Regions from separate parts of the Pseudoflavonifractor hominis genome, predicted to be linked through region 1. Evidence: riboswitches for the same ligand, from Rfam matches in the RefSeq annotation. Region 1 holds a riboswitch; the other holds the start of a gene.

Evidence for each region. Region 1 has a riboswitch for glycine ahead of gcvT (glycine cleavage system aminomethyltransferase GcvT). Riboswitches for the same ligand answer to the same signal wherever they lie in the genome.
Region 2: another riboswitch for glycine. It lies ahead of H8S34_RS12420 (alanine/glycine:cation symporter family protein); the one in region 1 lies ahead of gcvT (glycine cleavage system aminomethyltransferase GcvT).

The regions. Positions count from the first base shown of each region.
Region 1 is NZ_JACOPR010000004.1:68,119-74,023, forward strand. It holds gene H8S34_RS08110 (tetratricopeptide repeat-containing glycosyltransferase family 2 protein) at 1-983, shown strand, start outside; gene H8S34_RS08115 (penicillin-binding transpeptidase domain-containing protein) at 1,119-2,489, opposite strand; gene H8S34_RS08120 (FtsW/RodA/SpoVE family cell cycle protein) at 2,476-4,365, opposite strand; glycine riboswitch at 4,608-4,690, shown strand; gene gcvT (glycine cleavage system aminomethyltransferase GcvT) at 4,873-5,905, shown strand, end outside.
Region 2 is NZ_JACOPR010000008.1:116,714-122,618, reverse strand. It holds gene H8S34_RS12430 (GerMN domain-containing protein) at 1-270, shown strand, start outside; gene H8S34_RS12425 (O-acetylhomoserine aminocarboxypropyltransferase/cysteine synthase family protein) at 350-1,639, shown strand; glycine riboswitch at 1,978-2,068, shown strand; gene H8S34_RS12420 (alanine/glycine:cation symporter family protein) at 2,305-3,684, shown strand; gene H8S34_RS12415 (alanine/glycine:cation symporter family protein) at 3,830-5,218, shown strand; gene H8S34_RS12410 (uracil-DNA glycosylase) at 5,715-5,905, shown strand, end outside.

The DNA.
Region 1 (5,905 bases):
TCTGGGACGAGCTGATCGTGGTAGACACCGGTTCCCAGGACCGGACGCGGGAGATCGCCGCCCGCTTTACCGACCAGGTCCTCTCCTTCCCCTGGCAGGACGATTTCTCTGCCGCACGCAATGCTTCCTTTGAACGGGCCTCCGGCTCCTACTGTATGTGGCTGGACGCAGACGACGTGCTGCTCCCGGAGGACCGGGACGCCTTTCTCGCCGTGAAGGAACAGGACCTGCCCGAGGCCGATGTGGTCATGGCCCGCTATCAGACTCTGGACGCAGACGGGGCCCCCGTCCTCTCCTATTACCGGGAGCGCATCGTGCGCAACGTGCCCTGGCTGCGCTGGAGCGGCGCGGTCCACGAGGCCATCCCACCGCTGGGCCGCGTGGTATACATCGAGGCGGCCGTCACCCACCGGAAGGAGCGCCCCGGCGATCCGGACCGGAACCTGCGCATTCTGGAGGGGCTGCGCGCCTCCGGGCGCAACCTCTCCCCCCGGGAACAGTTCTACTATGGCCGGGAGCTCTACGAGCACGGCCGCTATGAGGACGCCGTACAGGAGCTGGAGCTCTTTCTGACCGTAGGCTGGGGCTGGCGGGAGAACAATCTGGAGGCCTGCCGGGTCCTATCGGCCTGTTACAGCGCCCTGCACCGCCCCCGCTGTGCCCTGCGCGCCCTGCTGGAGTCCCTGGCCTTTGACGCGCCCCGGGCCGAGATCTGCTGCGACCTGGGCAATTTCTTTCTGGAGCGGGAGGATTACCGCTCCGCCATCCGCTGGTATGAGCAGGCCCTCTCCTGTACCCGGGACGACCGCTCGGGCGCCTTTGTCCGGCCGGACTGTTACGGTTATCTCCCCGCCATGCAGCTTTGCGTCTGTTACCACCGCCTGGGGGAGCGGGAGCAGGCTGTGGCCTGGAACGAGCGGGCCGGGGCGTTCCGGCCGGACGACCCGGCGGTCCTGCGCAACCGCGCCTTTTTCGCGGGCTGAGCGCCCAAATACAAAAAGCCGGTCCGGAATATTTCCGGACCAGCCCAGCGTGTCGAAAAACTTCGACACGCTTCTCAAAAATGCACTTGATCGACAGCCTGAGCCGGTCCGGAGAAAACTCCGGACCGGCTCTTTTCAATATCCGTTGACGATGGCATCCAGCACTTTGGAGGCCACAGCTCCGGCGGTGTCGGAGCCGCTGCTTCCCTCCTCCACCAGGACCACGAAGGCATAGGGGGCGTCCTCGTTGCGGAGAAAACCCGCAAACCAGGTGTTGGGGGCCTTGCCGCCACCCACCTCCCCTGTGCCCGACTTGGCGCAGATGTCCATGTTGGGGAAACGGCTGCTGCCATAGGTCTGGGCCACATTGTTGGCCATCATATCCGCCAGACGGCTGGCGGTGTCCCGGTCCACCAGAGAGGCGGTCTGTTTTTTCAGGTAGAAGGACGCGGGGGTACCCAGCGGGGTCTCCGTCTTCTGGATGAGCTGGGGGACGGCAGCCTTCCCGCCGTTTGCCACTGCTCCCATCCACACCATCATGGCGCAGGGGTTGACCAGGTCGTTATACTGTCCCACACCGGCCCAGCCCAGCTGGTTGGGGGTGGTCCCCACGTCAAAGCGGCCTGCCGCCGTGGGGATCCCGTTTACCTTGTACTGGCTGGTCAGTCCGGCCTGGGTCACATAGCGCTCCATGGTCTCCGCGCCCAATTCGGCGGCCAGCTGGCCGAACACCCCGTTGCAGGAATTGGCAAAGGCCCCGTAGATGTCCATCTCCCCATGTGCGTGGGGACAGGTGATGACCTCGCCCCCCACCTGGGTGGAGCCTGTACAGGTAAAGGTCCGGCTGAACAGATCGGGGATCTCCTCAATGGCGGCTGTCAGGGTCACCGTCTTGAAAATGGAGCCCGGCGTAAAGGTCCCCGAGAGAAAACGGTTCAGGTAGACCCCGTCATAGCGCTCGTCCCCCTCCTCAATCACCGGCGGATTGGCCGGGTCAAAGCTGGGCGAGGAGACCATGCACACGATCTCTCCGGTCTTGTAGTTGTAGACGCCCACCGTCCCCTTTTTGCCGCCCAGGGCCTGGTAGGCGATGTAGTTGTAGCGGGCGTCCAGGGTGAGGTAGAGGTCGTTCCCCTCGCCCAGGGGGCTGTACGCGCCGGTGAGCAGATTGTAGCCCGAGAGCTTATCCGCAAAGGCCACCAGCGCGCCGGTGCCGATGTTGCCCGACGGGTCGCCCACCGCATGGAGGGTGGCCTCCCGCACGGTGGCATTGTCGTAATAGCGGCGGTTCCCCGCCTCGTCCACCCAGGAGAGCACGTCGCCGTCCCGGTCCAGGACCCGCCCCACGGCCAGCTGTCCCTGGCTGTTGTAGAGATGGCGGTTGGCGGCGAAGCCCGCCCAGCGTCCGCCGCTGAGCACAAAGCGCACGCAGAACAGTCCCAGGCCCAGCAGCATGGCCAGGGCCAGCAGAAGGCAGACTACCGCCCGTTTTTCAATCTTCTTCATCGTCCGCCTCCGCTCCGTATCCGCCGTATCCGGGCCCAAAGTCAAAATCAAAGTCCACCAGATCCTCGTCCTCTCCGGTGGGGATCACTCCGCTCCGGCCCCGGGTGGAGCGGCGGGCCAGGTGCTCCTGCCGCTCAGGGCCCTTTCTCCGCCCGGGCAGGCGGATGGCAAAGCTGGCGTTCTGCCGGGTGTCGGTAGCCTTCAGGAAGGCCAGCAGGCCCCAGGACGAGAGCATGGAGGAGCCGCCGTTGGACACGAACGGGAAGGTCACGCCGGTCAGCGGCAGGATGTCCACCGCGCCCAGCACGTTCAGCGCCGTCTGGAACACCATCATGGAGGTGGCCGCACAGGCGGCAATGATATAAAAGCTGGACCGCCCCGCCCGGCAGGCCCGCACCGCAAAGACCGCCAGGGTCAGGATACAGCACACCGCCAGGACGGCGATGACGAGGCCCCACTCCTCGCAGAGCATGCCGAACACCAGATCGGTGTCGGCGGCCGGGACCCGGTAGAGCCAGCCCCGGCCTGGTCCCACGCCCACCAGACCGCCGGAGGCCGCCGCCGACATGGTGCGGGTCTGCTGAAAGCCTCCGTCCGAGGCGTACTGCCAGGCATGCCCCCAGGTGGCAAAGCGCCGCAGGATGTAGGGCTTGAGGGAGAGCAGCATGAACCCGCCGAAGACGGCCGCGCCGCAGATGAGGGCCAGGGTGGCCCAGTCTCCGGAGCGGAGATAGGCGATCACCAGGAAGGTGATGAAAAAGATGGCCGCGGTGCCGAAGTCGCTCATCAGCGCCAGGCAGCCCATACAGGCTCCGGTCAGGACGATGAACAGCCCCAGGTTCCGCTTCCGGAAGAGGCGCTCCAGCGTGGCGGCCCCGGCAAAGATGTAGCAGATCTTGGCCACCTCCGAGGGCTGGAAGGAGATGCCGCCGATGCTGATCCAGTTGGCCGCGCCGTATTTCACCTGCCCCACCACCAGGGACAGGCCCAGCAGGCAGATGGCCCCCACTGCCATGACCCAGCGGATCTTCTTCACCCGCTCCAGGTCCCGGAGAAAGATCCCCAGCACCAGGAAGAGCACCAGCCCCAGCAGCATGGCGGCCAGCTGCTTGAAGAGGGCGTGGGGCGCGGAGGACGCGGTCACCGACAGGGACAGGGTACACAGGAAAAAGGCAATGAGCTCCATCTCAAAGCCCACCCGCCGCAGCGCCCGCAGGGTGAGGAAGTAGATCCACATCAGGGCGGTCAGCGTAAAGAAGGCCAAGGGCAGGGAGACCTCGGCCTCCTCCCCCGCCGCTACCACCAGCTGGAGGGCGGCCAGAACCTGAAAGACCGTCAGGAGCACCAGCGGCCCCCAGGGCGAGGAGGGCTTCTCCACCCTCCGGCGGCGCTGCCGCCGCTCCTCCTGCTCCTCCTGGGAGACCGGCAGCAGCACGGTCTCCACTCCGCCCAGGCTGAGCACGTCACCAAAGGTCACCGGCGCGCTGCCCTGGACCGGCTTTCCATTGACCCGTACCCCGCCCTTGGAGTCCAGGTCGTGGACGGTCCAGGTGTCATCCTCGGCACGGATCAGCGCCGCGTGCTGGCGGGAGACCACCGGGTAGTTGAGCACTACGTCCGAGGACTTTCCCCGCCCAAGAATGTTCTCCCAGTGGGTCAGGGGCTCCTCCGCCCCGTTGGGCAGGGTCAGGTAGGCCCACACCTCCGGCAGATGGGGAACCTTTAACAGGGAGCGGATGGCCCCGGCCAGAATCCCCAGCGCCAGCACCGGGAACACAAAGCGGACCACCGAGGTAAACCAGGCTGCCAGCATGGGATAACGGGCCGGCAGCGTCAAAAACGCATGGATCAGATCCTGCGGCTGTGATAAAAGCAATGCGACATCCTCCTTTTTAACGGAATCCAAAGGGATTGCCTCCTATTATACCACAACTTTTTCCCCGCGCAAATCGGGCCGTTTTGCCCCCCGCTCCAGGCGGCCGGAGCCCCCCCTTCCGATTTCTCCGGGGGAATTTCAAAAAAACGGTTGACTTTTCTTGGATTTGTATTATACTTATAAGTACAAAATAAAACTCAATAGTTTAAACTCATTATATTGAAAAATTCTATATCGTTCGGATGACATGACCGAGAGAGTGCGATACAATCGCCGCCGAAGGGGAATCAGAAAATCTCTCAGGCAAACGGATCGGCCATTGACGAGACTCTGGAAAGCGTGGAAGTTTTTTCCTCGCACCGAAGATGCAACCTCATCTATGTGAGGGAAACTTTCAGGTTATGACAGAGCGTATAGCATTTGCTATGCGCTTTTTTCATACCATGCAGTAACCGTCAGTATAATTTCTAATTTTTCTAGTTTACATTATCACAGGAGGTCATGATCATGGAGCGAAAAACCCCACTTTACGACTGCCACGTGGCGGCAGGCGGTAAAATTGTCCCCTTTGCAGGCTGGCTGCTGCCGGTCCAGTACAGCGGCGTGGTCGCCGAGCATATGGCGGTGCGCACGGCCTGCGGACTCTTTGACGTCTCCCACATGGGCGAGCTGGTCCTCCGGGGCAAGGACGCCCTGGCCAATCTCAACCGCCTGCTGACCAACGACTACACCGACCTCCAGACCGGCCACGCCCGGTACAGCCTCATGTGCTATGAGAGCGGCGGCGTGGTGGATGACCTCATCGTCTACAAGTGTTCGGACGAGGCCTATCTCATCGTCGTCAACGCGGCCAACTGCGAAAAGGACGCCCAGTGGATCTCCGAGCATCTCTCCGGCGAGTGCACCATGGAGAACATCTCCGACTCCGTGGCCCAGGTGGCCCTCCAGGGTCCCAAGGCCGAGGCGGTCCTCTCCAAGCTCTCCAAGACCATCCCGGCCGGCAACTATACCTTCATCGCCCAGGGCGAGGTGGACGGCATCCAGGCCCTGGTCTCCCGCACCGGCTACACCGGCGAGGACGGCTTTGAGATCTACTGCGCCGCCGCCGATGCCCCCGCCCTGTGGGAAAAGCTCCTGGCCGCCGGCAAGGACGAGGGACTCATCCCCTGCGGCCTGGGCGCCCGCGACACCCTGCGCCTGGAGGCCGGCATGCCTCTCTACGGCCACGAGCTCTCCGCCGAGATCAACCCCTACGAGGCGGTGCTGGGCATCTTCGTCAAGATGGATAAGCCCGACTTCATCGGCAAGGCCGCTCTGGAGCAGGCCCGTCCCGTCTCCCGCCGCAAGGTTGGCCTGAAGGTCACCGGACGGGGTATCATCCGGGAGCACTGCGACGTATACGCCGGCGAGGAAAAGGTGGGCTTCGTCTCCTCCGGCACCCACTGCCCCTACCTGGGCTACGCGGTGGGCATGGCCATGGTCCCCGTGGAGTACAAGGAGCCCGGCACCAAGCTGCTGGTGGACGTGCGCGGCCGCAAGG
Region 2 (5,905 bases), on a different contig from region 1:
ACAATGACCCCCGTACTTCCGGCTGAGACAGAGCTGCTGGGCGTGATCGTAGAGGATGGGGTCTGCTATGTGAACCTCCCCGCCGATGTGCTGGAGGCGCTGGCACAGGATGAGGAGCAGCTGCGCCTGACGGTATACGCCATTGTGAACACCATGGCGGGCAATGTGGATACGGTGCGTACCGTCCAGCTGCGGGCAGACGGACAGCCGGCGCAGCTGCCCAACGGGCTTAATCAGGCCCTTAAGCCGGATCTGTCTCTGGAAAAATAGTTGACAAATTCAATACGCTAGCGTACTATATAAAACAACTTTGCGCCAGCCAACCGCGCCATAGAAAGGAAGACCCAATATGAGCCAGCAGCGTCCCAATACCCAGTGCATCCATGCGGGATACCGCCCCGGAAACGGAGAACCCCGCAATATCCCCATCATTCAGTCCACTACCTTCCGCTATGAGACGGGCGAGGCTATGGGAAAGCTGTTTGATCTGGAGGCCAGCGGGTACTTCTATACCCGGCTTCAAAATCCCACCAATGACAGTGTGGCAGCAAAGATCTGTGCACTGGAAGGGGGGAGCGCCGCGATGCTCACTTCTTCGGGACAGGCCGCCAACTTCTACGCAATCTTCAACATCTGTTCCTGCGGAGACCATGTGGTCTCCTCTACGGCCATCTATGGCGGAACATACAATCTGTTTGCAGTGACCATGAAGCGCATGGGCATTGAGTTTACCTTTGTGGAGCCCGACTGCACGCCCGAGGAGCTGGAGGCCGCTTTCCGGCCCAACACCAAGGCGGTATTCGGCGAGACGATTGCCAACCCCGCCCTGGCCGTGCTGGATTTTGAGAAGTTTGCCGCGGCAGCACACGCCCACGGCGTGCCCCTCATCGTGGACAACACCTTTGCCACGCCTATCAACTGCCGGCCTTTCGAATATGGGGCCGATATTGTCACCCACTCCACCACCAAGTATATGGACGGCCATGCCAATGCGGTGGGCGGAGCCATCGTGGACTCCGGCGCCTTTGACTGGACCCGGTATCCCGACAAATTCCCCGGACTGTGCACGCCGGACGAGAGCTACCACGGCGTGACCTACACGGAGCGGTTTGGAGTGGCAGGGGCCTATATCACGAAGGCCACCGTTCAGCTCATGCGCGACTTCGGCTCCGTTCCGGCGCCCATGAACTCCTATCTCCTGAATGTGGGACTGGAGACGCTCCACCTGCGGGTCCCCCGCCACTGCGCCAATGCCCTGGCCGTGGCCCAGTATCTGCAGAAGCACGAAAAGGTGGCGTGGGTCCGCTATCCCGGCCTGGAGGGCGATCCGTATCACGGGCTGGCCCAGAAGTATCTCCCCAACGGGGTGTGCGGTGTGGTTTCCTTTGGTGTCAAGGGCGGACGCGAGGCGGCCGAGACCTTTATGGCAGGGCTGAATCTGGCCTCCATCGCCACCCATGTGGCCGATGCCAAGACCTGCGTACTGCATCCCGCCTCCACCACCCACCGGCAGATGAACGATCAGGAGCTGTATGCGGCCGGGGTGTCCCCGGATCTGGTCCGCTTCTCGGTGGGCATTGAGGATATCAACGATATCCTGGCCGATCTGGAAGCGGCGTTGGCCAAGGTAAACGCATAAGAATATCACAACCGGAAGGCAGGGGCGCCGTCTATTGGAGACGGCGCCCCTGCTGTGTTGTTCCGGGAGAAGAAATTCTATATATGTTTTTACATCGAAGACATATGAAGAGTGTTGGAAATGACTAAACTGCCAAGTATTTTTTTGGAAAAAAGCCATAGAAATGAGAATTTCATCCTAGCTATTCCAGATTATGGCTTGACGAAAGCGAAAAAAAGGGCTATGATAGGGGCACATCAAAAAAGTGCATAGAGATGGCCGCTTCTTTTGTCCGTCTTTTATTTAATTTTTCACAAGACAGAAAAATGGAAGTGTTCGTGGTATATGGACAAAGTAGCGGCACAAACTCTGGAGAATCTCAGCGACGGGGGCCAAAGGTGTAAGGTGCGTAAGCACTGATCTCTCAGGCAAAAGGACAGAGTAGAGTGCATCGGCAGTATGTCATTGGTTGGAATGCGCTCTGCAAAGCCGGACCCGTCACAGGGGCCGGCTTTTTTGATGACAGCATGGTTCGGAATGCGGTATGCATGGTTCCGACTGTGCATATGTTGACGAGAACCCATAAAAACAGGGGGTGAAAGGGCGCGCGATGCAAGGCACCCCGGCAGGTGTGTGGCCGGGGGACATCAGGAACGATTCCGTGTGGAGAGAAAGGATGAATATCTATGGATCAATTAGCGGCTATCGTAAGTGCGGCCAGTAATTTTGTCTGGAACAGCGTACTGCTCTATGTACTGGTATTTACCGGCATCCTGTTCACCGTTCGGCTCGGTTTTATTCAGATCCGCAAATTCGGCGCCGGCTGGCGCGAGATGTTCGGAGGATTCAGTCTTTCCGGTAAAAAGGCCGATAAGGACGGCATGAGCTCCTTCCAGGCGGCAGCTACTTCCGTGGCGGCTCAGGTCGGCACCGGTAACGTGGTGGGCTGTGCTACGGCCATCCTGCTGGGCGGTCCCGGCGCAGTGTTCTGGGTTTGGGTCGCGGCTTTCCTCGGTATGTCCACGATCTATGCAGAGGCTGTGCTGGCCCAGAAGTATAAGACCCGTGGCCCCGACGGACAGGTCATCGGCGGTCCTGTGTATTACATCCGCGCCCGTTTCCAGGGCGGCTTTGGAAAGTTCCTGGCTGGCTTCTTCGCGATTGCCATCATCCTGGCCCTTGGCCTGATGGGCAACATGGTGCAGTCCAACTCCATCAGCAGCTCCTTTGAGACTGCTTTCGGCGTTCCCAAGCCTGTGGTTGGCGTCGTCGTGGCCGTGCTGGCTGGCTTTATCTTTATGGGCGGCGTGAAGCGCATCGCCTCTGTGACCGAGAAGCTGGTCCCCATTATGGCTATCTTCTACCTGGTGGGCAGCCTGATCGTGATCGGTGCTCATATCACGGCTGTGCCCGAGGTGTTCCGTCAGATCTTTGTGGGCGCCTTTGATCCCCAGGCAGTTCTGGGCGGCGGCGTCGGCGTTGGTATGATGACTGCTATGCGCTACGGCGTAGCCCGCGGTCTGTTCTCCAATGAGGCCGGCCTCGGCTCCACTCCCCATGCCCATGCGATGGCCAAGGTGAAGGATCCCCGCGATCAGGGCCATATCGCGATCGTCTGTGTCTTCATCGATACCTTTATCGTTCTGACCCTCACCGCGCTGGTTATCCTCACCAGCGGTGTGGTTACCCCCAACATGATCGGCGACGACAGCACTGCGGCCTCTCTGGCTCAGTCCGCGTTCTCCACGGTCTTTGGCAGCTTCGGCAACATATTTGTGGCCATCTGCCTGCTGTTCTTTGCCTTCTCCACCATCATTGGTTGGTACTTCTTCGGCGAGCAGAACATCAAGTACCTCTTTGGTCAGAAGGCGGTCAATGTCTACTCCATCATCGTGATCCTGTGTGTCTTTGTTGGCTCTCTGCTGAAGGTGGACCTGGTGTGGAACCTGGCCGACTTCTTCAACGCGGTGATGGCTCTGCCCAACCTGATTGCTCTGATCTGCCTGTCCGGCGTTGTGGTACGGATCACCAAGGGCATGGAAGAGGAGCATGTTCTGAAAAAGTAATTGCTGATGCATCGCTCTTTTGTACGGCGCGGGAATTATCCCGCGCCGTATGTTTTTCCACAGAGCTCCTTTTCCGGGTGGATAAATCCGTGGACAAACGGGGAAACTGGTCCATACGAGTCGACGGATAAAGGAGCGGATGGGTGTGGATGCAGCGACCATACTGGGGACAGTGAGCCAGTGGCTCTGGAATCATGTGCTGTTGTATGTGTTGTTGGCCGTGGGAATCTATTTTACCCTGCGGCTGCGTCTGGTACAGGTGCGGAAACTGGGCATGGGGGTTCGAACACTGACGGCCGGACTGCGCCGGAAAAGCGGGACAGAACGTTCCCGAGGCATGAGTCCCTTTCAGGCGCTGACCACTGCCATTGCGGCCCAGGTGGGGACGGGGAACATCACCGGCTGTGCTACGGCTCTGGCGGCCGGAGGACCAGGGGCAATCTTCTGGATGTGGGTCTCCGGCTTTTTTGGCATGGCGACCATCTATGCCGAAGCCGTACTGGCGCAGACCTACCGCTCTGTCCGTCCGGACGGATCGGTATTGGGGGGACCGGCCTACTACATTCGCGCAGCCGTGCGGGGCAGGGTGGGGCGTATCCTGGCGGGGATCTTCTCTGTCCTCCTGATTTTGGCACTGGGAATTATGGGAAATATGGTGCAGTCCAACTCCATTGCGGGCGCCTTTCAGCATGCCTTCCACATTCCAACACTGGCGGTGGGGATTGGTGTGGCGGCGGTCTCTGCCTTTGTCTTTCTGGGCGGAGTAGGCCGGGTGGCCTCTGTGACCGAAAAACTGGTGCCTCTGATGGCAGGGATCTATGTGGCCGGGTGTGCGGCCATTCTGGTGCTCAACCGTACAGAACTCCCGGAGGCCGTGCGCTCGATCTTTGTGGGGGCCTTCCGGCCCCAGGCGGTGGCAGGGGGCGCGGCGGGACTGACCCTGCGGGAGACCATCCGCTATGGCGTGGCGCGGGGACTCTTTTCCAATGAGGCGGGACTCGGTTCCACACCCCACGCCCACGCGCAGGCAAAAGTAAAGCGCCCGGAGGAACAGGGAATCGTGGCCATGCTGGGCGTATTCGTATCCACCTTTGTGATTTTGACCTTGACCGCACTGGTCCTGCTCACGACCGGCGTCCTGGGAAGCGGACTGGAGGGGACTGCACTGGCCCAGTTGGCCTTCCAGCGGGCCTTTGGCCAGGCCGGAAAAGGATTTGTAGCCATCTGTATGCTGCTCTTTGGATTTTCCACGGTGGTGGGGTGGTATTTCTTTGGGGAGCAGAATGTGGAATCCCTCTTTGGACGGCGCGGCGTGCTGATTTATACCTGGGTGGTGCTGGCCGCCCTGGTGGCAGGTTCCGGGCTGCGGGTAGACCTGGTCTGGAACCTGGCGGACCTGTTCAACGGGCTGATGGCTCTGCCCAACCTGATCGCTTTGCTGCTGCTGGGACATGTGGTAGCTGGAATCTGCCGGGCGGGTGACGGAGGAAAGCACCTTCCCGGCAGGGAGCGGAAATCAGATTCAGCAGGGTGACGAAGCGCTTAGAACAGATAAAAGTTTAAGGTTAGAGTAGAAAAATTGCCCTGACACGGGAGATATGAGGAGTTTTCGGGATTTATAATTGCGATGGGGCCAATCGAAACTTAGATGAAAAACGAAATGTGCAGACCATGGCAGGGAAAGAGAAGGAACCAAACGATTAGCACCAAAATGGGAAAAATGAAATACGGAAAACCATCCGGACGGTTTTGTATGGCAAGCGTCGGGGGAGGCTTGACTTCCTCCTTGAAAGCTTCTACAATGAATTTGGAACAAAAGCCTGCGGAAACGCCGCGGCAGAGTGTTGAAACCAGTGAGAACATCCCCATTCCTCTTTCTTCTTGCGGGAAGGTCCGTACCCATCCACGGGTGCGGACCTTTCTGCATCTGGGATGTATGCAAGCGCGGGGAGATATGGTACAATGAAAGCCGTCGACGGAAGGAGAAGCTGCGTTTTCCTTCCCGGAAGAATACCGAGAGGAGGGAAAGAATGAAGTCGTGGAATGAACTGTATGAGGCCTGTATGTCCTGCCGGAACTGCCCCCTGTGCGAGACCCGGCACAATGTGGTGTTTGGCGAGGGCGCTCAGAATGCGGAAGTCATGTTCATCGGCGAGGGGCCCGGCGAACAGGAGGACCTCACCGGCCGTCCCTTTGTGGGGCGTGGCGGAAAATTTCTGGA